2 regions of the Pantoea sp. UBA4549 genome follow, and region 2 is predicted to be linked to the other one. Evidence: predicted binding sites of a transcription regulator. Region 2 holds the regulator's gene; the other holds the start of a gene.
The links. Region 2 encodes ArgR, which controls arginine synthesis, uptake and breakdown. Its sites were predicted from a motif close to ANTGAATAAAAATACANT; they were not measured.

Region 1: argC (N-acetyl-gamma-glutamyl-phosphate reductase) is a predicted target of ArgR. The motif match lies at 8,405-8,422, and genes of this name have one in related genera.

What each region holds. Positions count from the first base shown of each region.
Region 1 covers NZ_DGLH01000011.1:92,246-107,844, forward strand. The annotation lists gene metJ (met regulon transcriptional regulator MetJ) at 63-380, opposite strand; gene metB (cystathionine gamma-synthase) at 656-1,816, shown strand; gene B3041_RS11775 (bifunctional aspartate kinase/homoserine dehydrogenase II) at 1,819-4,251, shown strand; gene ppc (phosphoenolpyruvate carboxylase) at 4,309-6,960, opposite strand; gene argE (acetylornithine deacetylase) at 7,210-8,358, opposite strand; gene argC (N-acetyl-gamma-glutamyl-phosphate reductase) at 8,523-9,527, shown strand; gene argB (acetylglutamate kinase) at 9,546-10,322, shown strand; gene B3041_RS11800 (argininosuccinate synthase) at 10,337-11,554, shown strand; gene argH (argininosuccinate lyase) at 11,623-12,996, shown strand; gene oxyR (DNA-binding transcriptional regulator OxyR) at 13,347-14,264, shown strand; gene sthA (Si-specific NAD(P)(+) transhydrogenase) at 14,247-15,599, opposite strand, start outside.
Region 2 covers NZ_DGLH01000018.1:203,296-218,894, forward strand. The annotation lists gene rsgA (small ribosomal subunit biogenesis GTPase RsgA) at 1-79, shown strand, start outside; gene asd (archaetidylserine decarboxylase) at 175-1,071, shown strand; gene mscM (miniconductance mechanosensitive channel MscM) at 1,088-4,429, shown strand; gene mdh (malate dehydrogenase) at 4,477-5,415, opposite strand; gene argR (transcriptional regulator ArgR) at 5,835-6,305, shown strand; gene yhcN (peroxide/acid stress response protein YhcN) at 6,769-7,032, shown strand; gene yhcN (peroxide/acid stress response protein YhcN) at 7,125-7,391, shown strand; gene B3041_RS16740 (barstar family protein) at 7,452-7,721, opposite strand; gene B3041_RS16745 (NAD-dependent succinate-semialdehyde dehydrogenase) at 7,737-9,191, opposite strand; gene aaeB (p-hydroxybenzoic acid efflux pump subunit AaeB) at 9,303-11,255, opposite strand; gene aaeA (p-hydroxybenzoic acid efflux pump subunit AaeA) at 11,267-12,196, opposite strand; gene aaeX (p-hydroxybenzoic acid efflux pump operon protein AaeX) at 12,205-12,408, opposite strand; gene tldD (metalloprotease TldD) at 12,786-14,231, opposite strand; gene yhdP (AsmA2 domain-containing protein YhdP) at 14,296-15,599, opposite strand, start outside.

The sequences.
Region 1 (15,599 bases), on a different contig from region 2:
CGCCGGGTTATCCCGGATGCAAAAGAAAACCCAGCTTCGGCTGGGTTTTTTTATATCAGCGTTTAATATTCCCAGCTATCCGGGTCGATGCCCATTTCACGCATAATCTGCTTCGCTTCTTCCGGGATCTCATCGCTGCGCTCTTTACGCAGGTCAACGTCATCGGGCAGAGGCTGGCCGGTAAACGCGTGCAAAAAAGCTTCGCACAGCAGCTCACTGTTTGTGGCGTGACGCAGATTGTTAACCTGGCGACGTGTACGCTCGTCGGTTAAAATTTTAAGCACTTTCAGCGGGATAGAAACCGTTATTTTTTTAACCTGCTCGCTTTTTTTACCGTGCTCAGCGTACGGGCTGATATATTCGCCGTTCCATTCAGCCATGAGTTACCTTAATTAATAAAAGTGTTATAGGGAATAATCCGTGGATTATGCCCGATTTTTGTGTGCCTGACCGCCTGCGCCGTGGATTTTGTGCTTCAGCGCGGCGTTAATAAAGCGCATGCGCTGCTCAGCAGGCAATAACGTATAATTTTAGCGGTTATTCGCGTTACGCTCAATCTATACGCAAAGACATTTAGATGTCCAGATGTATTGACGTCTGTTAGCGGAATGTTATCCTGTGGGCACTTTACCCCTCTTCAGGAACAGCAGAGCCCATGACGCGCAAACAGGCAACCATCGCAGTACGCAGCGGTTTGAATGATGACGAGCAGTATGGCTGCGTAGTCCCGCCCATTCACCTCTCCAGCACCTATAATTTTCTCGACTTTAATGAGCCGCGTGCCCATGACTATTCGCGTCGTGGTAATCCGACGCGTGATGTGGTGCAGCGCGCGCTGGCCGAGCTGGAGGGCGGCGCGGGTGCCGTACTGACGAATACCGGCATGTCTGCGATTCATCTGGTTACCACTGTGTTCCTGAAACCTGGCGATCTGCTGATTGCTCCTCACGACTGCTATGGTGGCAGTTATCGCCTGTTTGACAGTCTGAGCAAGCGCGGCGCTTATCGTGTGAAATTTGTCGACCAGGGCGACAGCGCGGCGCTGGCCGCAGCGCTGGCGGAAAAACCAAAGCTGGTGCTGGTGGAAAGTCCGAGCAATCCTCTGCTGCGCGTGGTGGATATTGCGGCAATCTGTCAGGCCGCGCGCGCGGCGGGCGCCGTCAGCGTGGTGGATAACACCTTCCTGAGCCCGGCACTGCAAAATCCGCTCGCTCTGGGGGCTGACCTGGTGATCCACTCCTGCACCAAATACCTCAACGGCCACTCTGATGTGGTAGCCGGTACGGTGATTGCAAAAGATCCGGCCGTTGCCACTGAGCTCGCCTGGTGGGCCAATAACATCGGCGTGACCGGCGCGGCGTTTGACAGCTATCTGCTGCTGCGCGGCCTGCGGACGCTGGCGCCCCGCATGGCGGCCGCCCAGCGTAACGCGCTGGCGATAGTGGACTACCTGAAGCAGCAGCCGCTGGTGAAAAAGCTGTATCATCCTTCTCTGCCGGAAAATGCCGGTCATGAATATGCGCGGCGTCAGCAACGCGGCTTTGGCGCAATGTTAAGCTTCGAGCTGGATGCAGATGAAGCGCGTCTGCGCCGTTTTCTGAAAGCGTTACAGCTGTTTACGCTGGCGGAATCGCTGGGCGGGGTAGAGAGCCTGATTTCACATACGGCCACCATGACACATGCCGGCATGTCCGCGGAAGCGCGTGCGGCCGCCGGGATCTCTGAAACGCTGCTGCGGGTCTCCGTCGGCATTGAAGATCACGAAGATTTAATTGCCGATTTGGATAATGCCTTCCGAATCGCAGCCGGGGAGTAATCATGACCAGTACAGCAGGCGCGGGAACGCCGACGAAGCAGTTGCATAAATTTGGTGGCAGCAGCCTGGCGGATGCCAGCTGCTACCAGCGTGTAGCGGCCATTATGGCTGATTACAGTCAGCCAGGCGATCTGATGGTGGTCTCTGCCGCAGGCAGCACCACGAATCAGCTGATCAGCTGGCTGAAGCTGAGTCAGAGCGATCGCCTCTCTGCGCATCAGGTGCAACAGACGCTTCGCCGCTACCATAGCGATCTGATTGCTGCCCTGCTGCCGGCTGAAGCGGCCGACCGCCTGACCAGCCTCTTTATCCGCGATCTGGAGCGGCTGGCGGCGCTGCTGGATGGCGCGATAACCGAAGCGGTATATGCGGAAGTCGTCGGGCATGGCGAAATCTGGTCAGCGCGCCTGATGGCTGCAGTACTGAGTCAGCGCGATATTGACGCCACCTGGCTGGACGCGCGTGATTTCCTGCGGGCTGAACGCGCCGCTCAGCCACAGGTGGATGAGGGTAAATCCTGGCCGCTGCTGCAGGCGCTGCTGACACAGCATCCGCATAAACGTCTGGTGGTAACCGGATTTATCAGTCGTAACGAGGCGGGTGAAACCGTGCTGCTGGGCCGCAATGGGTCTGACTATTCTGCCACCCAGATTGGTGCGCTCGCCGGGGCGGGACGCGTCACGATCTGGAGCGATGTGGCCGGCGTCTATAGCGCCGATCCGCGCAAAGTTTCTGATGCCTGCCTGCTGCCGCTGCTGCGACTGGATGAAGCCAGCGAGCTGGCGCGTCTGGCGGCACCGGTACTGCATACGCGTACGCTGCAGCCCGTCTCCAGCAGCGATATCGATTTACAGCTGCGCTGCAGCTATCAGCCTGAGCAGGGATCAACGCGTATTGAGCGTGTGCTTGCTTCCGGCACCGGCGCGCGGATTGTCACCAGTCACGACGATGTCTGTCTGGTGGAGATCCAGCTTTCTGAAGGTCACGACTTTGCCACGCAGCAAAAAGAGATCGATCAGCTGCTGAAGCGTGCCCAGCTGCGTCCGCTGGCAAGCGGCCTGCATCCCGATCGTCGTCTGCTGCAGCTCTGCTATACCGCTGAAGTGGTGAACAGCGCCTTTACGCTGTTACAGGATGCGGCCCTGCCGGGCCATCTGCAGCTGCGCGATGGCATGGCGCTGGTGGCACTGGTAGGCGCCGGCGTAACGCGTAACCCGCTGCACAGCCACCGTTTCTGGCAGCAGATTAAAGATCAGCCGGTTGAGTTTGTCTGGCAGTCAGAAGAGCATATCAGCCTGGTCGCGGTGCTGCGCACAGGGCCGACTGCACATCTGATTCAGGGATTACATCAGTCGCTGTTTCGCGCAGAAAAGCGCATTGGCCTGATGCTGTTTGGAAAGGGCAATATCGGCGCGCGCTGGCTGGAGCTGTTTGCCCGCGAGCAGGAGACCCTCTCCGCCCGCACCGGCTTTGAGTTTGTGCTGGCCGGCGTGGCTGACAGCCGCCGCAGCCTGCTGAGCTACGAAGGGCTGGATGCCAGCCGCACGCTGGCCTTTTTCGATGATGAAGCGCAGACGCTGGATGAGGAGTCGCTGTTCCTGTGGATGTGCGCGCATCCGTTTGATGACCTGGTGGTGCTTGACGTGACCGCCAGTGCACCGCTGGCGCAGCAGTATCTCGATTTTGCCAGCCACGGTTTTCACGTGATCAGTGCGAATAAAGTGGCCGGCGCATCAGACAGCCAGAGCTGGCGTCAGATCCGCGATGCATTCGCTAAAACCGGGCGTCACTGGCTTTATAACGCAACGGTGGGTGCCGGTCTGCCGGTTAACCATACGGTACGCGATCTGCGTGAAAGCGGTGACACGATACTCTCTATCAGCGGCATATTCTCCGGCACGCTGTCATGGCTGTTTTTGCAGTTTGACGGCAGCGTTCCCTTTAGCGAGCTGGTGGATCAGGCGTGGCAGCAGGGGCTGACGGAACCCGATCCGCGCGTTGATCTCTCCGGACAGGATGTGAAGCGCAAGCTGGTGATCCTGGCGCGTGAGGCGGGCTATGATATTGAACCGGATCAGGTGCGGGTAGAGTCGCTGGTACCAGCCGACTGCGAAGCAGAATCGGTTGATCACTTTTTTGAAAACGCCGACGAGCTGAATAATCAGATGCTGCAGCGCTATGAAGCGGCGCAGGAGCTGGGCCTGGTGCTGCGCTATGTGGCGCGCTTCGATGCCAGCGGCAAAGCCCGCGTTGGCGTAGAAGCGGTGCGGGCTGAACATCCGCTGGCGGCGCTGCTGCCGTGCGATAACGTTTTTGCTATTGAAAGCCGCTGGTATCGTGATAATCCGCTGGTGATCCGCGGTCCCGGTGCAGGACGCGACGTGACCGCTGGCGCGCTGCAGTCGGATCTGAATCGCCTGGCCCAGCTGCTTTGATTCATCCCGCAGCAACGAGGATTAAAAAAGGAGCCTGAGGCTCCTTTTTTGTCCCGGCTAACCGGTGTTGCGCATGCCGGCGGCCACGCCGGCGATGGTTACCATCAGCGCCTGCTCAACCCGTGCATCCGGTTCGTCACCGCGCGCTTCCTGTGCGCGGGCGCGCTGCAGCAGCTCTGCCTGCAATACGTTCAGGGGATCGGTATACACGTTGCGCAGCGCGATTGATTCGGCGATCCACGGCTGATCCGCCATCAGATGCGCATCATTTGCGATGGTCAGCACCGCTTTAATGTCAGCTTCCAGCTGATCGCGCAGCTGTTTACCCAGCGGCCAGAGTGCTTTGTCGACCAGGCGCTGATCGTAATATTCTGCCAGCCACAGGTCAGCCTTGGAGAAAACCATCTCCAGCATCCCCAGGCGGGTAGAGAAGAATGGCCAGTCGCGGCACATCGTTTCCAGCTGATCCTGGTGCCCTTCATCCATCGCTTTCTGCAGCGCTGCACCGGCGCCGAGCCAGGCTGGCAGCATCAGACGATTTTGCGTCCAGGCGAAGATCCACGGAATGGCGCGCAGGGATTCAACGCCCCCGGTCGGACGACGTTTAGCCGGGCGCGAACCCAGCGGCAGTTTGCCCAGCTCCTGCTCCGGCGTGGCAGAACGGAAGTAGGGGACAAAGTCAGGATTTTCCCGTACATAGCCACGATACATGGCGCAGGAGTGTGCAGAAAGCCCGTTCATGATCTCCTGCCATTCCTGTGCAGGCTCCGGCGGCGGCATCAGGTTCGCTTCCAGAATGGCCCCGGTATAGAGCGACAGGCTGGCGATGGTGACTTCCGGTAAACCATATTTGAAGCGGATCATCTCGCCCTGTTCGGTCACGCGCAGGCCGCCTTTAAGGCTACCCGGCGGCTGAGAAAGCAGGGCCGCGTGCGCGGGCGCGCCGCCGCGACCGATGGAGCCGCCGCGACCGTGGAACAGCGTCAGAGTAATACCCGCTTTTTCACAGGTCTTGATCAGCGCGTCCTGCGCCTGATATTGCGCCCAGCTGGCGGCCATTACGCCGGCGTCTTTTGCCGAGTCGGAATAGCCAATCATCACCATCTGTTTGCCGTTGATAAAGCCGCGATACCAGTCGATGTTCAGCAGCTGTGTCATCACATCGTTGGCGTTGTTCAGGTCATCCAGCGTTTCAAACAGCGGTGCGACCGGCATGGCATAGGGGATACCCGCCTCTTTCAGCAGCAGATGCACTGCCAGCACGTCAGAAGGGGTCTTAGCCATAGAGATCACGTAGGCCGCGATTGAACCCTGCGGCGCCTCGGCGGCAACTTTACAGGTTTCCAGCACTTCACGCGTGTTGTCGCCGGGCTCCCACTGGCGCGGCAGCAGCGGGCGTTTGGAATTCAGTTCGCGGATCAGAAACGCCTGTTTGTCCGCTTCTGACCAGCTTTCATAGTCGCCAAGACCCAGATAGCGCGTGACTTCAGCCAGCGCTTCGGTATGACGGGTACTCTCCTGGCGGAGATCAATACGCACCAGCGGCACGCCAAAGCACTTCACCCGGCGCAGCGTGTCCAGCAGCTGACCATTGGCGATAATGCTCATGCCGCACTGCTGCAGCGACTGATAAATAGCAAACAGCGGCTGCCAGAGCTGCTCATTGGAGACCAGCAGATCGGCAGGCCGCGGCAGGCGTTCGCCTTTCAGACGCTGCTCCAGATACGCCTGCGTGTTCATCAGCTGGCTGCGCATGCGTTTCAGGATCATACGGTAAGGTTCAATTGCCTCCGGATCGCCGCACAGCACGCGTACCTCGTCGCTGCACTCCGACATCGACAGCTCAGAGATCAGCACACCCACGTCGCGCAGGAAGAGATCGGCTGCTTTCCAGCGGCTCAGCTGCATAACGTGGCGGGTGATGGGGGCCGTCACGTTGGGGTTGCCGTCGCGATCGCCACCCATCCAGGAGGTGAATTTAATCGGCACAAAATCCACCGGCAGCTGAATGCCAAACGTCTCTTCGACCTGTTCATTCAGTTCACGCAGAAACGCGGGGACCCCTTCCCACAGGCTGTTTTCTACGACGGCGAAGCCCCATTTCGCTTCATCAACCGGGGTCGGACGGTATTTGCGGATCTCATCCGTATGCCATGCCTGCGCCACCAGCTGGCGCAGGCGACGCATCACCTGATTGCGCTCATAGTCGGTGATATCGGCATGATCGAGCTGCTCAAGGCAGCTGTTGACTTCACCGAGCTTGTGGATCAGGGTGCGGCGGGTAATTTCAGTGGGATGGGCGGTCAGCACCAGCTCCAGCGACAGCTCTTCAATCGCCTGACGAATAGCCATTTCGCTGAGATCGCCCTGCTGCTTCAGACGTTCAAACGTTTTTTTCAGCAGCTCCGGATGGTTAGCGCCATCGCCGCTGCGTGAAATGGTCTGATACTGTTCAGCCACGTTGGTAAGGTTAAGAAACTGACTAAAGGCGCGGGCCACCGGCAACAGCTCATCATTAGAAAGGTTCTGCAGCGTTGACAGCAGCTCCCTGCGATGAGAGTCATTTCCTGCACGGGATGACTTAGAGAGTTTGCGGATGGTTTCCACCCGATCGAGAATGTTCTCTCCCAGTGCATCCTTTATCGTATCCCCGAGCAGTTTGCCGAGCATACTGACATTACTTCGCATTGCGGAATATTGTTCGTTCATTTGACCCTGACACCCTTATCGTCTTTTAACCCCCCTGGACCCAACCAGCGGGTATAACATCATCTTTTATCTAGCCACGATTTGTGAACTCCGTCAATTAGCCTGAACTGGCGAAAACAGGCGGCTAACGTGCGGAAAGTGATAAGTTTTATCGGGGAAGAAGAGAGATAAGTTATTCTTATCAGCAAACGCCAGATAATGACGGGGCATTTTGCTGATTAAACAGTGAAATGCCCCGCAGATTATCTATCAGTGACAAAAATGCTGCACAACCTGCGTTATCAGCGCATGAGTGGGCTTAATAAATGCGGTATCGATAAATTCATCTGGCTGATGCGCCTGTTCAATTGAACCCGGCCCCAGCACCAGCGTCGGACAGAGCTGCTGAATAAACGGCGCTTCGGTGCAGTAGTTAACCACTTCCGTCGGCACACCCAGCAGTTTTTCCACCACCGTGACCAGCTCATGGTCAGCCGGACATTCATAGCCCGGGATAGGCGGATGCAGTTCGCTTACGGTCAGACGGCCGGGCCAGCGGGCGCTCACCGGGGCCAGCGCTTCATTCAGTAAGCCGTCCAGATCGTTCAGGCTCAGACCCGGCAGCGGCCGGATATCCATATGCAGTTCGCAGCAGGCGCAGATGCGGTTAGCCGCGTCACCGCCATGAATATGACCAAAGTTCATGGTCGGATAAGGAATGGCAAAGCCATCGTGGTGATAGCGCTCTTTCAGGGTATGACGCAGCTTCATCAGTTCTGTAATGGATGCATGCATCAGCTCAATCGCATTCACGCCGCGCGCCGGATCGCTGGAGTGGCCTGACTGACCCTCAATGCGGATAGCGTGTGATAGATGGCCTTTGTGGGCGCGCACGGGTTTGAGCGAGGTCGGCTCACCGATAATGGCGCAGTCGGGGCGCAGCTGTGCAGACTCAGCGAAATATTTTGCACCCGCCATGGTGGTCTCTTCATCGGCGGTCGCCAGCACATAGAGCGGTTTTTTGAGCGTAGTGACGTCAACATCGCGCAGCGCATCGAGAATAAAGGCGAAGAAGCCTTTCATGTCTGCCGTGCCCAGTCCGTAAAGTTTATTGTCATGTTCAGTCAGCACAAAGGGGTCGCGCGTCCAGCGCCCGTCATCAAAGGGCACGGTGTCAGTATGGCCCGCCAGCAGCAGTCCGCCTGCGCCTTCACCGCTGCGTGCCAGCAGGTTGAACTTATGGCGCGTACCCGGTACCGGCTGAACTTCAACGCTGAAGCCCAGATCGCGGAACCAGCCCGCCAGCAAATTGATTAAACTTTCGTTGCTCTGGTCAAGCGCGCTGTCGGTTGCGCTGATTGATGGTGAGGCGATCAACTGGCGGTAGAGTTCGATAAAAGGTGGAATTTTTGACTTCACTGTTGACGGTCCTTAGGTTAGGATGTATCAATATTCATGCACTAATAGTGAATAAAAATACATTAACGTCGTCTGCATGTGAACTGAAAAAGTGCAAACGGCATCGTGGGCAACGGGGCACGGCCGCGACCCGATACGTTGACTGTAAAAAGGTATACAGCCTGATGTTGAATACGCTGATCGTTGGTGCCAGTGGTTATGCTGGCGTAGAGCTTGCCACTTACCTGAATCGCCATCCGCATATGAACATAACCGCTTTAGCGGTTTCAGCGCAAAGCCCGGATGCCGGAAAATTGCTCTCCGATCTCCATCCGCAGCTGAAAGGCATCGTTGATTTGCCGCTGCAGCCGCTGAGCGATCCGGCAGCGTGGGCAGAGAAAGTCGATGTGGTGTTCCTTGCGACGGCGCATGAAGTCAGCCACGATCTGGCGCCTGAATTTCTGAAAGCAGGCTGTGTGGTCTTCGATCTGTCAGGCGCATTCCGGGTCAATGATGAGGCGTTTTACACCCGTTACTACGGCTTCAGTCATCAGCATCAGGCGTGGCTGGATAACGCAGTATATGGTCTGGCTGAGTGGAATCACGAGCGCATTAAAGAAGCGCAGCTGGTGGCAGTGCCTGGATGTTATCCCACGGCGGCACAGCTGGCGCTGAAACCGCTGCTTAAAGCGGATCTGCTGAATGACGCACAGTGGCCGGTTATCAACGCCACCAGCGGCGTCAGCGGAGCCGGGCGTAAAGCCAGCGTCGCGACCAGCTTTTGCGAAGTGAGCCTGCAGCCGTATGGCCTGTTTAACCATCGTCATCATCCGGAAATTGTTGCCCACCTTGGCGCGCCGGTTATTTTTACGCCGCATCTGGGTAATTTTCCCCGCGGTATTCTGGCAACCATTACCTGCCGTCTGAAAGCGGGCATTACGCAGCAGGATGTGACCGACGCCTTTTATGCGGCCTATCATGACAAGCCGCTGGTGCGTCTCTATGACAACGGTGTCCCGGCGCTGAAAGCGGTAGTGGGTCTGCCATTCTGCGATATCGGTTTTGCCGTGCAGGACGAACATCTGATTGTGGTCGCGGCAGAAGATAACCTGTTAAAAGGCGCGTCATCACAGGCGATTCAGTGTCTCAATATTCGTTTCGGTTTCCCTGAAACGCTCTCTCTGATTTAACGGACGGATAACGTAACCATGAGCAATCCACTGATCATTAAACTGGGTGGCGTACTGCTGGATAGCGAAGAAGCACTGGCCCGGCTGTTTGATGCGCTGCTGGCGTACCGTAATGAACATCAGCGTCCGCTGGTGATTGTGCACGGCGGCGGCTGTCTGGTTGACGAGCTGATGAAAAAGCTCGCGCTGCCGGTGCAAAAGAAAGATGGCCTGCGCGTGACGCCTGCCGATCAGATTGACATCATTACCGGCGCGCTGGCGGGTACAGCGAACAAAACGCTGCTGGCGTGGGCGACCCGTTACGGTATTAACGCCGTCGGGCTGTGCCTGGGCGATGCCGGACTGGTCAACGTCGCGCAGTTTGACGAAGCGCTGGGGCATGTCGGACAGGCCACGCCGGGCAACCCTGCGCTGCTGAACACGCTGCTGAATGCAGGCTATATGCCGGTTATCAGTTCGATTGGCATTACCGCCGGCGGGGCGCTGATGAATGTGAATGCTGATCAGGCAGCCACCGCGCTGGCAGCGACCATCGGCGCCGATCTGGTGCTGCTTTCCGATGTCAGCGGCATTCTCGACGGTAAAGGCCAGCGCATTGCTGAAATGACCGCAGCAAAAGCGGAACAGCTGATTGCGCAGGGCATTATTACCGACGGCATGATTGTTAAAGTCAACGCCGCACTGGATGCCGCACGCACGCTGGGCCGTCCGGTCGATATCGCCAGCTGGCGTCATGCTGAGCAGCTGCCAACCCTTTTCAACGGCGTGTCGATTGGCACCCGGATTCTCGCATAATCAAGGATTAAGACATGAGCACGCAAAACATTAAAAAAATCGTTCTGGCCTACTCAGGCGGCCTCGATACGTCAGCCATCATTCCATGGCTGAAAGAGAACTACGGCGGCTGTGAAGTGGTGGCGTTTGTTGCCAATATTGGTCAGGACCCGGCCGATCTGGAAGGCGTTGAGAAAAAAGCGCTGCAGTCGGGCGCATCTGAATGTCACGTAGTGGATCTGCGTGAAGAGTTTATCAGCGATTACGTCTATCCGGTGCTGCAAACCGGTGCTCTGTATGAAGGCACCTACCTGCTGGGCACGTCCATGGCGCGTCCTATCATTGCTAAAGCGCAGGTTGAACTGGCGCTGAAAGTGGGTGCTGACGCGCTGTGCCACGGCGCAACCGGCAAAGGCAACGACCAGGTGCGTTTCGAAACTACCTATACCGCGCTGGCACCGCAGCTTAAAGTTGTTGCGCCATGGCGCGAGTGGGATCTGCGTTCGCGTGAGGCGCTGCTCGACTATCTGAAAGAGCGCAATATCCCGACGACCGCGTCGCTGGAGAAGATCTACAGCCGTGATGAGAACGCATGGCACATCTCCACCGAAGGTGGCGTGCTGGAAAGCCCGTGGAACGCACCGAATAAAGATTGCTGGGTATGGACCGTGGATCCGCTTGATGCGCCAGACCAGCCGGAAAATGTCACCGTGACCGTTGAAAAAGGCTGTGTGGTTGCCGTGAACGGCGAACAGCTGAGCCCGTTCCAGTGCCTGGAAAAACTGAATGTACTGGGTGCAAAACATGGCGTTGGCCGGATCGATATCGTGGAAAACCGTCTGGTCGGCATTAAATCACGCGGCTGCTATGAAACCCCCGGCGGTACTATCATGGTGAACGCACTGCGTGCGGTTGAGCAGCTGGTGCTGGATCGCGACAGCTTCAAATGGCGTGAGCAGCTGGGCCAGGAGATGTCTTACGTGGTTTATGATGGTCGCTGGTTCGCACCGCTGCGCCAGTCTATTCAGGCAGCGGCAGCATCGCTGGCGGAAGAGGTTAACGGCGAAGTGGTTCTGCAGCTCTACAAAGGTCAGGCAACAGCGATTCAGAAAAAATCTGCTAACAGCCTCTACTCAGAAGAGTTCGCTACCTTTGGTGAAGATGAAGTGTATGACCATCGTCACGCGGGCGGCTTTATTCGCCTGTTCTCCCTCTCTTCACGCATTCGTGCGCTGAACGAGCAGAAGAAGTAAGCACGCAGCAGCAGTTATGCAAGGGCGGCTCAGGCCGCCTTTTTCAACACGATTTCAGGAGCAAGCAGATGGCACTTTGGGGCGGACGGTTTTCGCAGGCAGCAGATCAGCGGTTTAAACAGTTTAATGATTCACTGCGTTTTGATTATCGCCTGGCGGAGCAGGACATCACCGGCTCTGTGGCGTGGTCAAAAGCGCTGGTGACCGTAAACGTTTTAACCCAGGCGGAACAGCAGCAGCTTGAAGCAGCGCTGAACGAACTGCTGGCGGACGTACGTGCTAATCCGTCGCAGATCCTTGAAAGCGATGCAGAAGATATTCACAGCTGGGTCGAGGGCAAACTGATCGATAAGGTCGGCGCGCTGGGTAAAAAGCTGCATACCGGGCGCAGCCGTAACGACCAGGTTGCCACCGATCTGAAGCTCTGGTGTAAAGAGCAGGTTGCCCTGCTGCTGGATGCCACGCGTCAGCTGCAGCGTGCGCTGGTGACAACGGCAGAAGCAAATCAGGATGCCGTCATGCCGGGCTATACGCATCTGCAGCGCGCGCAGCCGGTGACGTTTGCCCACTGGTGTCTGGCGTATACCGAAATGCTGGCGCGTGACGAGAGCCGTCTGCAGGATACGCTGAAGCGGCTGGATGTCAGCCCGCTGGGCTGCGGAGCGCTGGCCGGTACCGCTTATGAGATTGACCGCGAGCAGCTGGCGGGCTGGCTCGGTTTTGCGTCGGCAACGCGTAACAGCCTGGATACCGTATCCGATCGCGATCACGTGCTGGAACTGCTCTCTGATGCGTCAATCGGCATGGTGCACCTGTCGCGCTTTGCGGAAGACCTGATTTTCTTTAATACGGGCGAGGCGGGTTTCGTCGAGCTGTCCGATAAAGTGACGTCAGGCTCATCGCTGATGCCGCAAAAGAAAAACCCTGATGCGCTGGAGCTGATCCGCGGTAAATGCGGCCGTGTACAGGGCGCACTGACCGGCATGATGATGACGCTAAAAGGCCTGCCGCTGGCCTACAACAAAGATATGCAGGAAGATAAAGAGGGGCTGTTTGACGCGCTGGATACCTGGCTCGACTGTCTGCATATGTCAGTGCTGGTTCTGGACGGCATTCAGGTTAAACGTCCGCGTTGTCAGGAAGCCGCTGAGCAGGGCTACGCCAATGCCACCGAGCTGGCAGACTATCTGGTTGCGAAAGGCGTGCCGTTCCGCGAGGCGCACCATATTGTGGGAGAGGCGGTGGTCGCGGCTATCCAGCATGGCGTGGCGCTGGAGGCACTGAGCCTGGCACAGCTGAAACAGTTCAGTGACGTTATTGAAGAGGATGTCTATCCGGTGCTTTCACTGCAGTCCTGCCTCGACAAGCGTAACGCGCGCGGCGGTGTTGCACCGCAGCAGGTCGCCCTGGCAATCCGTGAAGCACAGGCGCGCCTGCAATAGCTAATTCCGGCCGCTGCCGCTGGTTTGATGCGCCATAAAAAAAGCGGGCTTTATAAAAAAGCCCGCCAACCTCTGGCTTCGGAATTGCATATTTTTATAGGCACATCATCAGCGTACCGGCACTCCCCGCCAGCACAGTGATTGGGTTCAGCAAAACAGATTTGCTGCATAAAAAGCGTTTTTATAAAAGCGTTCAGGCCCGGCACACGTTCAGGAAATAAATAAATTTCTCTACAAATGCATGGGCTTAAATCAGTGAGCGCTATTATTCCCGTGCATGTCTTGATAGGGCCAATCGTTCGTTGCTATTCTATCTATCGCCACGGGCTATCGTGGTTTGGAGGATATTAATGAACATTCGCGATCTCGAGTATCTGGTTTCACTTGCGGAACACCGCCATTTTCGCCGCGCCGCTGATGCCTGTCATGTCAGTCAGCCGACCCTGAGCGGGCAGATCCGTAAGCTGGAAGATGAACTGGGCGTCATGCTGCTGGAACGTACCAGCCGTAAAGTATTGTTCACCCAGGCAGGATTGCTGCTGGTTGATCAGGCGCGAACCGTACTGCGTGAGGTTAAGGTCCTGAAAGAGATGGCCAGCCAGCAGGGTGAAGCGATGTCCGGACCGCTGCATATCGGGCTGATCCCCACGACCGGCCCCTATCTGCTGCCCAATATTATTCCTATGCTGCATCAGACTTTCCCAAAGCTGGAGATGTATCTGCATGAAGCACAGACTCAGCAACTGCTGGCACAGCTCGACAGCGGGAAACTCGACTGCGCTATTCTGGCGCTGGTTAAAGAGAGTGAAGCCTTTATTGAAGTGCCGCTGTTTGATGAGCCCATGAAGCTGGCGGTCTACCAGGATCACCCATGGCACGATCGCGATCGCGTCCCGATGTCCGATCTGGCGGGTGAAAAACTGCTGATGCTGGAAGATGGTCACTGCCTGCGCGATCAGGCGATGGGCTTCTGCTTTGAGGCGGGCGCTGATGAAGATACCCATTTCCGCGCCACCAGTCTGGAAACGCTGCGTAATATGGTGGCGGCCGGCAGCGGCATTACGCTACTGCCTTCGCTGGCGGTGCCTAAAGAGCGCGTGCGCGACGGCGTCTGCTATCTGCCCTGTTATAAACCGGTGCCGCAGCGCACTATCGCGCTGGTTTACCGGCCGGGTTCGCCTCTGCGCAGCCGCTATGAGCAGCTGGCAGAAGCAATCAAAACCCATATGCAGGGCCATTTTGACGCCGCGTTAAAACAGGCGGTTTAATCCGTTCAGCGCGGCTACACGATAGGCTTCAGCCATGGTGGGGTAGTTAAAGGTGGTATTCACGAAGTACTCAATCGTGTTACCGCCGTTTTTCTGCTCCATAATGGCCTGGCCGATGTGAATAATCTCCGCCGCGCGCTCACCAAAGCAGTGGATCCCCAGAATCTCTTTTGTCTCGCGGTGAAACAGGATTTTCAGGCTGCCGACGTGCATGCCAACAATCTGCGCGCGTGCCAGATGCTTAAACTGCGCACGGCCTACTTCATAAGGCACTTTCATCGCGGTCAGCTGCTGCTCTGTTTTTCCGACTGAACTGATTTCAGGGATGGTATAGATACCGGTCGGGATATCTTCGATCAGATGCGCACTCGCTTCACCTTTGATGATCGCCTGAGCGGCAATGCGTCCCTGATCGTAAGCGGCGGAAGCCAGACTCGGATAGCCAATCACATCGCCCACGGCATAAATGTGCGGCTGTGCGGTCTGATACATGCTGTTAACTTTCAGCAGGCCGCGTCCATCCGCTTCCAGACCCACGTTCTCCAGCGAAAGCGAGTCGGTATTCCCGGTCCGGCCATTGGCATACAGCAGACAATCCGCTTTCACTTTTTTGCCTGACTTCAGATGCATAATCACGCCATCACTGACGCCTTCGATCTTCTCAAATTCCTCGTTGTGACGGATCACCACGCCGCTGTTCCAGAAGTGGTAAGAGAGAGAGTCGGACATCTCCTGATCGAGAAACGCCAGCAGACGATCGCGGGTGTTAATGAGATCGACCTTGACGTTAAGACCCCGGAAGATAGAGGCGTATTCACAACCAATGACGCCGGCACCATAGATAATCACATGACCCGGTTCATGATGCAGGTTCAGAATGGAGTCGGAATCGTAAATGCGCGGATGCGTAAAGTCGACGTCGGCCGGATGGTAGGGACGTGAGCCGCAGGCAATGACAAATTTTTCTGCCGTCAGCTGCTCGCGAGTGCCATCAGGCTGCTCCACCTCTATCGTGTTGGCATCCACAAAGTGCGCGTCGCCCTGATAGAGTTCGCAGCGGTTGCGCTCATAAAAACCCTGGCGCATGGCAGTCTGCTGGCTGATAACGTTCTCGGTGTGATTGAGTATGTCAGCGAACGAAGAGCGGAGAAGACGGGTGTGATCGCTGTAGAGCGGGTTCTGATTAAATTCAATGATGCGGCTGACAGCATGACGCAGCGCTTTGGAGGGAATGGTTCCCCAGTGTGTACAACCGCCGCCAATGTTGTGGTAGCGTTCGATCACTGCGATGCGCGCTCCCTGCTTGACCAGCCCCATCGCCGCACCTTCGCCGCC
Region 2 (15,599 bases):
CTTTGATAATTACCACCGTATTCTGGAGAGTATGGCGCAGGTAAAAACGCGTAAAAACTTTTCTGCCGATGAAGATTGATCGGTAAAACGACATAGTCGCTAACTCACCGGGGCGCTGCTACAATCCGCCCCCCTTTTTTACGTAAACCACAGGTATTAAGCCAGGAGGCAACGGTGTTTGATCGTTTTAAACTCGGCCTGAATCATATTCTGCCCAAGAAGGCGCTGACCGAACTCGCCGGCTGGGGCGCCAGTCGCCGCGGTGGCTGGCTGACCAAAGCGGTCATTGATGCTTTCGTCTGGTTCTATAAAGTTGATATGGCGGAAGCCAGTAAGCCGCATACCGGCAGCTATCGCACATTCAACGACTTCTTTGTCCGCCCGCTGAAAGAGGGTGCCCGCCCTGTCGATCCCGACGCTTCGCTGCTGGCGCTGCCGTGTGATGGCGCGATCAGCCAGCTGGGCCGTATCACCGGCGATCAGATTTTTCAGGCGAAAGGACACTACTATACGCTGCAGGCGCTGCTGGCAGGCAACGACGCGCTGGCAGAGAAATTTATTGATGGTGAGTTTGTCACCACTTATCTTGCTCCGCGCGACTACCACCGGGTGCATATGCCCTGTAACGGTATCCTGCGTGAAATGATCTACGTGCCGGGCGATCTGTACTCCGTTAACCCGCTCACGGCGCGCAATATCCCTAATCTGTTTGCCCGTAATGAACGCGTTATCTGCGTATTTGATACCGATCACGGCCCGATGGTACAGATTCTGGTGGGCGCCACTATCGTCGGCAGTATTGAAACTGTCTGGGCAGGGACCGTAACGCCGCCGCGTGAAGGCGTGATCAAACGCTGGCGCTATCCGTCTGCTGAACATGATGGTGCGGTCGTGCTGCTAAAAGGTCAGGAGATGGGCCGTTTCAAACTTGGCTCAACCGTGATCAACCTGTTTGCGCCTGACCGGGTAAAACTGGCGGAAAGCCTGGAGGCGGAAAGCAAAACCCGTCTCGGCCAGCCGCTGGCTATTGCACTGCCGCAGTCTGGCGACAGCGCCCCGCTGACTCACTAATCAGAGACCTGCTCCCGTGCGCGCCTTTCTTGTCCTGCTGCTGAGCCTCGCGCTCAGCAGCCCTCTCTATGCCGCCTCCCTTCCCTCCACCACGCAGCTGCAGCAGGAACTGGATGAGGCGAAATCCGCTAAAAACAGTCCTGCGCAAACTGAACAGGTGCAGGCGCTGGAAGCGGCCATCAATTTTCTCTCTGAACGCAGCGATTCACTGGAGCGGGCGAAACAGTATCAGCAGGTGATCGACGATTTTCCCCGGCTGGCACGCGAACTGCGCCAGCAGATCGCCGCGCTGAATGAGACCAGCAAACCCGTACGCAGCAATATGAGCAATGCGGAACTGGATCAGGAGATACTCCAGGTCAGCAGCCAGCTGCTGGAAGAGGGACGGCAGGCGCAGCAGGAGCAGGACCGCGCGCGTGAAATCAGCGACTCACTGGCGCAGCTGCCGCAGCAGCAGACCGATGCGCGCCGTGCCATGACTGAAAATGAGCGCCGCGCGCAGGGGGTTTCCAACACCGTGTCAGCGTCACCCCTTGCCCAGGCGCAGATTTACGCCCGCCAGGCGGAAAGCGCAGCGAGTAAAGCCCGGGTGGATGAGCTGGAACTGGCGCAGCTCTCTGCCAATAACCGTCAGGAGCTGGCCCGCATGCGGGCAGAAGTGCATCAGCGGAAAGCCACGCAGCTCGATAACTATCTGCAGGCGCTGCGCAGCCAGCTGAATAACCAGCGTCAGCGTGAGGCGGAACTGGCGCTGGAGCGTACGGAACAGCTGGCGGAAAACAGCGGCGATCTGCCGCCTGCCATTAGCGAGCAGCTGCGTATCAATCGTCAGCTCTCTGCAGATCTGAATCAGCAGGCGCAGCGTATGGATCTGGTCGCCTCTCAGCAGCGTCTGGCGACTAATCAGACGCTGCAGGTGCGCCAGGCGCTGAGTACGCTGCGCGAGCAGTCACAGTGGCTGGGCGCCTCTAATTTGCTGGGTGAAGCCCTGCGCGCGCAGGTGGCCCGTCTGCCCGATATGCCAAAAGCGCAGCAGATCGATAGCGAAATGGGCGAGCTGCGGGTGCAGCGGCTGCACTATGAGTCACTGCTGGAGCGTCAGCAGGCTTTACGTAAAGAGAAGCAGGATGATGGCACGCCTTACACCAGTGAGCAGAACCGGATTCTGGACGCGCAGCTGCGCACGCAGCGTGAACTGCTTAATTCGCTGATCTCCGGCTGCGATACGCTGATTCTGGAGATCACCAAACTCAGGGTATCAAACACGCAGCTGCAGGATGCGCTCAGCGAAGTCAAAGAAGCGACGCATCGTTACCTCTTCTGGACAGCGGATGTCAGTCCGGTTGGCCTGAAATATCCACTGGAAGTTGCGAGCGCACTCACCCGTCTGCTGTCGCTGGATACGCTGGGCCAGATGGGTAAAGCGCTGGCCATGATGTTTACCAGTCGCGAAACGGTGCTGCCGATTATGGGCGCGGTGCTGCTGGTGGGTTTCAGCATCAGCTCACGCCGTCACTACAACGCGTTTATGGCGCGTGCTGCCAGCCGCGTGGGCAAAGTGACACAGGATCGCTTTAGCCTGACGCTGCGTACGGTATTCTGGTCCATTCTGGTGGCGCTGCCGTTGCCGGTGCTCTGGGCGGCACTGGGCTATGGCCTGCAGCATGCGTGGCCCTACCCGTTCGCCGTGGCAATAGGCGATGGCATCACCGCCACGCTGCCGCTGCTGTGGGCGTTTATGATCAGCGCCGCTTTTGCCCGTCACGACGGCCTGTTTGTCGTGCACTTTCGCTGGCCGCAGACGCGGGTGGCGCGCGCCATGCGCTACTATTCGCTGACCGTGGGGCTGATTGTACCGCTGATTATGCTGCTGATCGCCTTTGGCAATCTGGAAGATCCGCAGTTTTCCGCGACGCTGGGCCGGCTCTGCTTTGTTCTGATCTGCGGCGCGCTAAGCATTGTTACTGTCAGCCTGAAGCGCGCCGGCATTCCGCTGTATCTTGATAAAGAAGGCAACGGTGACAATTTTGTTAACCGCGTCCTGTGGAACCTGATGATCGCCATCCCGCTGGTGGCCGCCTTCGCCTCCTGCATTGGCTATCTGGCAACCGCCCAGGCGCTGCTGGCACGTCTGGAAACCTCAGTCTGTATCTGGTTCTTCCTGCTGGTGATTTATCATATTATTCGCCGCTGGATGCTGATTCAGCGCCGGCGCATTGCGTTTGATCGTGCCCGCCAGCGTCGTGCCGATATGCTGGCCAACCGCGCACGCAGTGAAGAGGAAAAAGAGCAGCAGAGCGCGACCAATACTGACACGATTGAAATTGATGAGCCGGTGATCGACCTTGATGCCATCAGTGCGCAGTCGCTGCGACTGGTGCGTTCCATCCTGACGCTGATTGCGCTGGTATCGGTGATCCTGCTCTGGTCGGAAATCCACTCTGCGTTTAGTTTTCTCGATAACATTCCGCTCTGGGATGCCAGTACCACCGTTCAGGGTGTTGAGAGCGTGCAGCCTATCACGCTGGGTGCGGTGCTCATCGCTATTCTGGTGCTGATTATCACCACGCAGCTGGTCCGCAATATGCCGGCGCTGCTGGAGCTGGCGCTGCTGCAGCATCTCAGCCTGGCTCCCGGTACCGGCTACGCCATTACAACGCTGACCAAATATGCGCTGATGCTGATGGGCGGCCTGATTGGCTTCTCGATGATTGGCGTGGAGTGGTCAAAGCTGCAGTGGCTGGTGGCTGCACTGGGTCTGGGACTGGGATTTGGCCTGCAGGAAATTTTTGCCAACTTTATCTCTGGCCTGATTATCCTGTTTGAAAAACCAATTCGTATTGGCGATACCGTAACCATCCGCGATCTCACCGGCAGCATTACGCGTATTAACACCCGTGCCACGACCATTACCGACTGGGACCGGAAAGAGATTATCGTGCCCAATAAAGCGTTTATCACCGAGCAGTTTGTGAACTGGTCGTTGTCCGATTCCGTTACGCGTGTGGTGCTGACCATCCCGGCACCGGCGCGCGTCAACAGTGAAGAAGCCACGACCATACTGAAACAGGCGGCTGAGCGCTGCACCTACGTGCTGGATATGCCGCCGCCGGAAGTCTACCTGGTGGATCTGCAGCAGGGTATTCAGCTGTTTGAGCTGCGCGTGCATGCGGCAGAGATGGGACATCGTATGCCGCTGCGACATGAGCTGCATCAGCTGATCCTGCGGGGCTTTGCAGAACATAACATTGAAATGCCCTTCCCGCCTTTCCAGGTGCGTATGGAAACGCTGGGACGCAAAACGCCTGCCGGCAATGGCACGGCGGCCACCCAGACCTTCAGGTCTGGCGGACTGTAACAAAAACGCCCGGCAGACGCCGGGCGTTTCGCACTGCGTCAAAGCATTTACTGCTTCACAAACTCTTCACCCTGCGCAATGTCTTTTTTCAGCGTCTCCAGCATACCGTTTAGCGCCTGCTGCTCAAACTCACTCAGCGTGCCCAGCGGGCGGCGTTCAGCAATCCCGTTTTTCCCTAACAGCAGCGGCTGAGAGAAGAAGCGCGCATATTCACCGTCGCCTTCGACATAGGCGCATTCAACCACGTTTGCTTCACCCTGCAGCGCACGGATCAGCGACAGACCAAAGCGTGCGGCGGCCTGTCCCATTGAGAGGGTAGCCGACCCGCCACCCGCTTTTGCTTCCACCACTTCGGTGCCGGCGTTCTGAATTCGCCTGGTAAGATCGGCAATCTCCTGCTCGCTGAAACTGACGCCTGGCACCTGCGACAGCAGTGGCAGAATGGTCACGCCGGAGTGGCCCCCCACCACCGGCACGTCGACTTCATCTGGCTGTTTACCTTTGAGCGCAGCGACAAAGGTATTAGCGCGAATGACATCCAGCGTGGAGACGCCAAACAGCCGGTTTTTATCGTAAACGCCGGCTTTTTTCAGCACCTCTGCGGCGATTGCCACCGTGGTATTAACCGGATTCGTGATCACACCAATCAGCGCGGTTGGTGCCGTGCTGGCTACCTGCGCAATCAGGTTGCGGACAATGCCCGCATTAACGTTAAACAGATCGGCGCGATCCATGCCGGGTTTACGCGCTACCCCGGCAGAAATCAGGACCACATCGGCCCCCTTTAAGGCAGGGGTAGCATCTTCACCGCTGAAACCCTCAACGGTTACAGCAGTAGGGATATGGCTGAGATCGACCGCTACGCCAGGCGTAACCGGTGCAATGTCATAGAGAGAGAGGGCGGAACCCGCGGGTAACTGCGTTTTGAGCAGCAGAGCCAGCGCCTGGCCAATACCGCCAGCGGCTCCGAGAACGGCAACTTTCATCCTGAACTCCTTATTAAGATGGGGCAAAGATATGCCAGAAATCCATCAGCTTACGAGTTTAGTCAACATCTCAGGCGATAGCGACATTGCCGCCGCGCACAGGCAGCATGTTACTATCCGCTTCCGATACCGCTCTGTTTCAGAAGCGCCTGAATGATCTTATCGCAGCCAGCAGAGATATACGGCTTTGATCGTCGATCTGGTTGTTACCACGTCAATAGTATAACAACTTTGCAACCTCTGCTTTGCGCGTCAGCGCGCGATTTTGGTGCTTAGCCAGTTTCTGCTAGAATGCCCGGCCCGCGCGGACGTATCGCGAAAGTCGCCGCTGACGCATTGCATAAAAATTCATCTAAATGCATAATAATTTATCAGCTGCAGGCTTGTTGCCTGCTGCGCCTCTCATTCATTGGTAGCTTATGCGTAATCCTTCAAAACAAGACGATCTTATCAAGGCATTTAAGGCCTTGCTTAAAGAAGAAAAATTCAGCTCTCAGGGCGAAATCGTGCAGGCTCTGCAGGAAGATGGCTTTGAGAATATCAATCAGTCAAAAGTTTCACGCATGCTGACAAAGTTTGGCGCGGTGCGCACGCGCAACGCAAAAATGGAGATGGTCTACTGTCTGCCCGCTGAACTGGGTGTGCCTACCGCGACCAGCCCGCTTAAAAATCTGGTACTGGATATCGATTACAACGAGGCGCTGGTGGTGATCCATACCAGCCCGGGTGCCGCGCAGCTGATTGCACGGCTGCTCGATTCACTTGGCAAAGCGGAAGGGATTCTGGGCACTATTGCCGGCGATGACACCATTTTCATTACGCCTGCGCGTGCTTTTACCGTTAAACAGCTTTATGACGCGGTACTGGTGCTGTTTGAACAGGAGCTGTAACGTCTCTCTGCCGGCAGCCTGGCTGCCGGCTCCGTCTGGCGATGCTAGATGCTGCTGTACTCCGCCCCCTCTTTTCTTTATCGCAAAACGTTATCAAACCGGCCTGTATAGGTCCGACCTTTAGGCCTTTCCGATACCTATCCATATTTTATGCTGCATAGAAGCAGTATTTCACCCCTTTAAACTACTTTACTCGCCAGCCTGTAGCGGCATCAACCATAAACTTTCGCACGAAAAGTTAATTTGACGCAGATCACTGTTTTTACGAAAAAAAGCGGCTCTGTGAATAAAAAACACCCGCTTTTAATAACTTAACGTTATAAAAAAGCATCATAAGGATAAAGGATAACAACGAAACATTATTAGCGAAGTATTAATTTCCTGCGTGATTAGATCTATACTTCTTTTCGTGACGCAAATCACACTAACTAAAAAGATAAAAATCACAGACGAGGAAAAGACCATGAACATTAAAGCGACTATCGCCACCCTTAGCATTCTCTCTGCACTGTCATTTGGCGCTTCTGCAGCAGATTCTGTTTCTGCCGATCAGGCAGCTAATCTGCAGGCAGCCGGCACCATCAGCGTCAGCGGCGTAGGCGGCTCACCGATGGATATCCATCAGCAGCTTAATGCTAAAGCCGATGCGCAGGGCGCAAAAGCATATCGTGTTATCGAGGCGTATAAAGACAATACGTATCACGCTACGGCTGAACTCTATAAATAACTGTTAACCGGCGTTATGAACGCCAATGCTCATCGACGACCCGCTTACTCTGGTGTAGCTGCAGGTTGTTGATACGAACGAGGAGATATATCATGAAAATCAAAACAACTCTTGCAACTGCTGGCCTGCTGTCTCTGTTTGCCTTTGGCGCCTCTGCGGCTCAACTGGTCACCAGCGAATCAGCACAACATCTGCAGCCTGTAGGCAGCACCATTTCAATCAGCGGTACCGGCGGTGCACCGATGGATTATCGCGAGCAGCTTTCCCAGAAAGCTGATGCGCAGGGTGCCAGCGCTTACCGCGTTATTGAAGCGCGTACCGGTGACAGCTATCACGTAACAGCTGAACTCTATAAGTAATTCCTCGTCACCCCTGACGAACCCTTTGGCCCCGCTTTGCGGGGCCCTTTTTGGGTTGTATTACTGAGTTGTAAAGCGGAGCTGGCCTTCCAGCTCCTCTTCTGCTTTATCAAACAGCAGGATCAATGCGCTATACCGGCGTTTCTGCCCTCTCCCCAGATTAATGAAGAGGATCTCCAGCGGCAGCGGCAGCTGTTTACCGGTAATCACCCGCCAGAGATCGTCCAGATCGCGAATAGCGGCGTCTGCCAGCATAAAACGCTCGCCAAACTGACTATAGAAATGGGCCTGATCGACTATTTCATCAAAATCGAAACGCTCGGTTCGCATGCCTGTATCCTCCTGCTAAGAGAGACCGCCCAGATGCAGCGCTTTAACTTCCAGATACTCTTCGATACCCAGCACTGAGCCTTCACGCCCCAGCCCTGACTCTTTGATCCCGCCAAACGGTGCCACCTCGGTAGAGACCGCACACTCATTGATCCCGATCATCCCCGCTTCCAGTGCAGCAGAGACGCGGAACACCCGCTGCAGATTCTGCGTATAGAAGTAGGCAGCCAGACCATATTCGGTATCATTTGCCCGCCCGATGACCTCCTCTTCGCTGTTAAAGCGGAAACAGGCTGCGACCGGACCAAATGTCTCCTCCTGCGCCAGCATCATGCTCTCCTGCGCCTCTGCGATCACCGTGGGCTGCCAGAAATTTCCTCCCAGCCCATGCCGTTCGCCACCGGTTACTATCCGGCCCCCTTTGCGCACCGCGTCCTGCACATGCTCTTCAACTTTTTCCAGCGCGGAGGCAGCGATCAGCGGCCCGACAATTACGCCATCGTCCATACCGTTACCGACTTTTAGCTGCTTAACGGCCTCTGCCAGCTGCGTAACAAAGCGATCGTAAATTTGCTCATGAATATAAAAGCGATTCACGCTGACACAGACCTGACCGGCATTACGAAATTTATTGGCAATTGCGCCCTGTACGGCAGCATCAATATCTGCATCTTCAAAGACGATAAAGGGTGCATTGCCGCCCAGCTCCATAGAGACCTTTTTCATTGTCTCAGCCGCATTACGCATCAGCGTTTTACCCACTGCCGTTGAACCGGTAAACGAGATTTTGCGCACTGCGCGCGAGGCCATAATAGCGTCGCTGATCGCCTGCGTATCACCCGCCACGGCGTTGAGCACACCGTCCGGCACGCCAGCCTGCTGTGCCAGCGCGACCAGGGCAAACGCGCTGAGCGGGGTATTATTAGCCGGTTTAATGATGCCGGTGCAGCCCGCGGCCAGCGCCGGTCCGAGCTTGCGGGTCAGCATGGCCATCGGGAAATTCCAGGGAGTAATGGCCGCGACCACGCCCACCGGTTCACGCGTGGCCAGAATACGCGAACCCGGTTTGGCGGGCGGGATAATCTCACCGTTAGCGCGCTTGGCTTCTTCCGCAAACCACTGGATAAAGCTGGCGGCATACTCCACTTCGCCCTCCGCCTCTTTAACCGGCTTGCCCTGCTCGGCGGTCATCAGCTCTGCCAGCCAGCGTTTGTTATCCATGATCAGCTGATACCAGCGCATCAGGATCCCGGCTCGTTCTTTGGCCGTTTTATCCCGCCAGCCGGGAAAAGCGCGCTGCGCGGCAGTAATCGCCTGTTCAGTTTCCGCTTTACCTGCTTTTGCAACGCGGGCAATCACGTCGCCGGTCGCCGGGTTGGTGACGTCAAACGTCGCGGAGGCAGAGTGCCATTGACCCGCAGCGAAGAAGCCGGTTTTGAAGAGTTCATGTTGCTGCAAAGAAGCGGACATCAATATTCTCCTGTCAGTATGCATCCGTCAGGAAAGTATAGATGGCAACGCGCAGCCGATTTGTGTCAGCGTGGCATATGCCTGCCGCCGCACAGAGCGGCGGCGGCAGATTTAAACCTGAATGAGGGTGTTCTGATATTTGTCCAGCATCTGCGTCAGGCGCGCGACCGGTTCAGTGACGCTGTCTGGCGCAGCATAATGCGCCAGCTTTTCCTGATAGATGGCCAGCTCCTGCAACAGCGTTCTGAACGCGTCGCGCCGCTTATCATCGCTGCTGGCCGAAATAACCCGATCGGCGGTGTGTCGCAGCTGCCGGTGATAAGCAGAGAGATCCGCATTGACCGGCACCTCTGCATTACGCAGCCGCTGGTGACCAATGATCAGCGTCAGGGCGATACGGTATTTGTCGATATCGCCCGGAAACAGATTCAGCAGCAGAAAAAGCTGCTGATAAAGCGCCGGCAGATGGTTTTCCCGGCGCCGGGCCTGATTCGTCGTCAGCGCCGCAACGGCGGCATACATCAGGCGATTCAGCAGCTTGCGGCCGGTACGCGCTTTGGATTTATCGCGAATCAGCAAAATGACCATCATGGCGACAAAGCTGCCGATCCACTGTCCCAGCGCATTATCCAGAAACACGTTGAATTCAAACTTCATTGGGTTATCCAGCACCAGCACATTGATGGTGCCGATCAGCGCACCCAGCGTGCCAATCTGCCGCCGCTGCACAAAGATACCGCCGACAAAGCCGAGCAGACCGATGGCGATACAGAGCAGCAGCGCACTCTGCTGCGTTGCAGGCAGGACCCAGGTGAAGTAGAACAACCCGAGCGGCACGGCGAACGCCATACCGTAAAAGAAATCTTTGGCCATCATCAGCGGATTAGGCATGCGCATCGCCAGTGCGGTAATCACCCCCAGCATGACCATGCAGCCGCTGCCGGAGGTCCAGCCGGTATAGAGCCAGAACAGGGCCCCCAGCGCGGTGGCGACAAAGGTGCGAATACCGTTGATCATCGCATGGTGAGTTTCAGCCGATCGGGCCTGAACGATGATCTCCCGCTGCAGGATACTCTCTTCCCGCGCGCTGATACGGCTGTTGCATTTAATCCCTTTGATCAGCAGCAGATATTCAGTTGCCGCCCCGGTCCAGCTGGCCAGCGTAACCGGGACCGTTTTGCTGCTGTCGCTGATAACGCGGCGTAATACCTTCGTGCGCTTATGAACCTCGCCGGCGCTGTTTGCCTCTTTCTCCAGCAACAGCCGAAACTGGGGCGGAATATAGTCGGGTCGGGAGTTCTGAATAAGAAACGTCTCTGCTGCCTGCGTAATCAGCGTCAGCGACAGGGTATTGAGCATCTGCAGCCGGCGGCTGCTGTTCTGCCAGCGCGACGACTCCATCATCAGCTGGCTGCGCATGCCGTTCAGCGCGGTAGTACGACGCACCAGCGCGCTCCAGGCTTTATCCACCTCATCTTTATCTTCGTGCGCAACGCAGAGCTGCAGCAATTTGTAGTGCGCCACCAGCAGCGCATCCACTTCTGCATCAATAACGTTTTTAATTGAACGGGGTGAAAACAGCATGTCTGCCAGAATCGCGCAGAGGATCCCGAGCACAATTTCGCTGCAGCGCTCTACGGCGAACTGGGGGGCCAGCGTCAGCCCGCCGGTCGCGTCAGCGGTGACGACGATAATCAGCGCGGTATAACCTGCCAGGCCAAGCGCGTAGGAGTTTTCGACTTTGATTAGCGAGGAGAGCCAGACGCAGAAGCCGGCCCACATGCAGCAGAGCAGCAACATCACCACCGGCGCACGCACGGTGGTGATCATGATGGTCAGCGCAGCGATACAGCCAATGAAGGTACCGATGATGCGTAATACGCCGCGATAGCGCAGCGCACCGGAGTAAGGATCGCCACCTGCCGCAAAGGCGGTACCGCCAGCCACAATCCCGGCGGTCATGACTGCCCAGCGCGGCGTTTCCAGATGAAAGTGAAAACCAATCATCAGCGCGGCCACCAGCGCAAACGTCAGCTTGACCGGGAAACGCAGAAACTCAATCATCACGCCCCCGCTTAACCAAACTCACGCAGGCGATTGAAGAACTGCGCCAGCGGCGAGACATTGGTCTGCCGGTCCTGCTCACCGGTGATCGTCACGGTCGCGGTGGTGCCTGCCGGGAAACGGTTGCCAGGCTGGGCATCAAGGCGGATACGCACCGGCACGCGCTGCGCCAGACGCACCCACTCCAGATTAGAATCCACCGTTGCCATGCCTTTGTTGTCAATGCTGCTGCTGCTATTGGTCACCCCGGCGGCCACGCTGTCCACCGTGCCGCGTAACACGGTATTACTGCCCAGCGGGGTGACTTCAGCGCGAAAGCCCGGACGCACGCCGCTGAGTTTGGTCTCTTCCATATAAGCCAGGACGTAGAAGGAGTGCTGCTGTACCAGCGCTACCGCTACAGAGCCGCGCGTAATGAATTCACCTTCATACACATTGAGGTTGGTCACCCAGCCATCAGAGGGGGCTTTAATGGTGGTGCGGTCAAGATCGATAACCGCCAGATCGCGGGTGGCGATCGATTTCGCCAGCTGGTGTTCACTGGTCTGCAGATCGCTGTTGGCCTGTTCAATCGCCTCACGCGACATTGCGCTGGTACCGAGCTGATTACGGCGTCCCGCCTCGCGGCGTTTTTCACTGACCAGCGCCTGATAATAGTCCACGTCTGCCTGCGCCTGCGCCAGCGCTTTCTGATAGCGCGGACGATCGACGATAAACAGCGTATCGCCCTTCTTCACCAGCTGGTTGTCATGCACCGGTACGTCGGTGATCAGACCGGTGACATCAGGTGCAATAGCCACCACATCCGCAGAGAATTTAGCATCGCGTGTCCACGGGGATTCGGTATAGAAGACCCAGGCGCGGAAGACAATCACGATGGCGATGATAACCAGCAGGAGCGTAATCGCGTAACGCGCGATTTTTCTTATGAGCGCTTTCACTTAAAACCTCAGATGAATAGACGGGATACAAGATAAAACACACAGCAATAGAGGGCCGTGTTAAACAGTGCCGGATGCCACACCAGATCGTAGATCCCGCTCGGCGTCAGCACACGTTTCACCAGCCAGAACAGCGCCAGCGAAACCAGTAGTTCAATGAAGATGGGCGGAAAAGATAGCCCGAATACGACAAATACCGGAAGCACACTCATTTCGGTTCCTTAGTTCGACCTTGCCGGGGATCGCACCGCTTTTGCCCGCATGCTGTGCCGCACCAGGAGTGGCTAAGCAGGCAGCAGAAAAGTGGCAGTAACACTCAGGCCGCCCTGAGCTAATCATAGCGCATCATCAGCCTGTCAGGTCCATGACGGGGTGCGGTGCATAAACCCAGCGCGCGTATAATAACGTGCCTGACTATATGTTTTCTACAAATCGTGACATAAATCACTTTTTAGCCAGAATAAATAATCGAACGACTTAACGCGATGTCCATTTTGCCAAAATGGCTGAATCGGGCGCATTTATAGCTGACGCAGCCACAAAAAAGGCTGCCCGCAGGCAGCCTTTATAGTGACAGAGGTTTAGTCCCTCAGGCGGTGCCGCCTACGGTGATTTTGTCCAGCTTCAGCGTCGGCTGACCCACGCCAACCGGAACGCTCTGTCCCTCTTTACCGCATACGCCAACGCCTTTATCCAGCGCCAGATCGTTACCGACCATTGAGATCTGCTGCATCGCCTCAATACCGGAGCCAATCAGCGTAGCGCCTTTAACCGGCCGGGTGACTTTGCCCTTCTCAATCAGATACGCTTCTGAAGTAGAGAACACAAATTTGCCCGAGGTAATATCGACCTGACCACCGCCAAAGTTAGGCGCATAGAGGCCATATTCCACGCTTTCGATGATCTCCTGCGGCGTGGACTTGCCAGCCAGCATGTAGGTGTTGGTCATGCGCGGCATAGGCAGATGCGCATACGATTCGCGCCGGCCATTACCGGTGGGCGGCACCCCCATCAGGCGTGCATTAAGCTTGTCCTGGATGTAGCCTTTCAGCACGCCATTTTCGATCAGCATGTTGTACTGGCCCGGCACACCCTCATCATCCACTGCCAGCGAGCCGCGCAGTCCTTCCAGCGTGCCATCATCCACCACGGTACAGAGCTCAGAGGCAACCAGCTGCCCCATCTTGCCGCTGAATACCGACGTTTCACGGCGGTTGAAGTCGCCTTCAAGCCCATGTCCTACCGCTTCGTGCAGCAGTACACCCGGCCAGCCGGCACCCAGTACCACCGGCAGCGCGCCTGCAGGGGCTGCAACCGCGGAGAGGTTAACCAGCGCCATGCGTACCGCTTCACGCGCCCAGGCATCAGCGCGGACGTCACCGCTCTCATCGGCAAGGAAAAATTCATAACCGGTACGCGCGCCGCCGCCGCTTGAGCCGCGCTCGCGCTTGCCCTGATCTTCCACCTGCACGCTGATTGACAGACGCACCAGTGGACGAATATCCGCCGCCAGCGTCCCATCCGTTGCCGCCACCAGCACCTGTTCGTAAACGCCGCTCAGGCTGGCATTGACCTCCTGCACGCGCGGATCGGCCGCACGCGCTACGCGGTCCACGCGATGCAGCAGGGCGATTTTGTCTTCACGCGTCAGGCTGTCGAGCGGATTAACCGGCGCATAGAGCGAGCGATGCATGACCGCCTGCAGCGTATGTGCGGTGCCGTTGCCCTGCTCGCGTACAATGCTGCGCGCCGCTTCCGAAGACTGACGCAGCGCGTTCAGGGTGATCTGGTCTGCATAGGCGAAGCCGGTTTTTTCACCGCTTACGGCACGTACGCCAACGCCCTGATCGATATGGTAGGAACCATCTTTAATAATTTTATCTTCCAGCACCCAGGACTCATGGAAGCTGGACTGAAAATAGAGATCGGCATAATCCAGACGACGTTCTGAAAGCTGCCCTAACAGGGAATGAAGGTCCTGCTGTTTAATGCTGTTCGCAGTCAGTAACTGCTCACTTACCAGATTCAGAGTCATCGTTTCTCACTCATTATGTGCTCAGATAGTCATAGCCTGCGGCAATTCCCCGACGGCGTCAAATTCACTTGCTGCCGGCGTCGCGCGCTTTGCGCAACACTTCACTGATTTCTGGTTTATCCAGCGGGCCACTGATGTGATAGCGCAGCAGAGATATCTTGTTCCACAGCGGTCCCAGCACCTTGCTGGCGGCAAAAACGGCGGCACCAACCACCGGATTGATCACAAATGCCGTTGCCACACCGACTGAGGCGGAGATCTCCGGCGCCACAACCGCTTCCATATCAATTTGCCGCTGTACCAGATCGATCCGGCCCTGCATCGCGATATCCGCCTCCAGCCCATCGACCAGCAGGTTATCAGTGCGCATGACACCGTTTTCTATCCAGGCAGTGCCGTTGATTGAATCAAAATAGAAGCCATCGCTGAAGGTATCGCTGAAATCCAGACGCAGCTTGCGCAGCAGCGCATCAAAGCTCACCAGCCGCAGCAGCTGGCCCGCCCGTCCGGTATTCACATCTGCAATCTGTCCTTTGCCGAAATGTGTTTTCAGCGTGCCGCTCAGCGACGCTTCAGCAGGCTGCCACGGCGCAGCGCGCCAGTGCAGATCATAATCCACGTTAAACGGCGCATCGCGCAGCGGCGTATTCATACCAAACCAGTTAGTGGCATCGTTGATGTTGCTGCCGCTCAGGCGACCCTTCAGCGAGGTGCGCGGATTGCCCGGTGAGTTAACCCATTCGCCATTGACGCTGAGCCGGGCGTTGCCGCTATCCACAATACCGTTAGTGAGTGCTAACGTCTCTCCGTGTGGCGTCAGCGTTGCAGCCATTCGTCCGAACTTTTGTCCGCGCAGCCAGCACTCATCGCAGTTAAGCTGCAGCGCGGGCCACTGACTGAAATCGATGCCGCTGTCGCCGCTGAAAGGTGAGGACGCCTGCGTGCTGCCGGTCTGTTTCCATTGCGGATTATAATAAAGGTAGTTCAGATTGATGCGCCACGGTGCACGCTGCGCTGTGGTCAGCGTGCCGCGCGCTTCACGACTCTCCAGCTTCAGCTGCGCATCACCGCCCGGGCCCTGCAGCAGAGTGGCGCTGAGATCGTGCCACTGCTGCCCGCCCAGCGTCAGGACTGGTGTATGCAGCGTGATATCTCCCGGCAGTCCGACGCCGCCCACCTGGGTGGCACCCTGTCCGCTGCCGCCTGCGCCTGCGCCTGCCAGCACACCAAGCCAGGCTTCCCCATCCAGCGGCGGCAGGTTTAATACCATCCCGCGCTGCGCCGGCAGTGCAGGGGTGGTCGTGATGTCGTTCTGCCAGATGCCGCGTTCGACGCGCAGCTGCGGCTCCAGCAGCCAGCGGCTGTTAA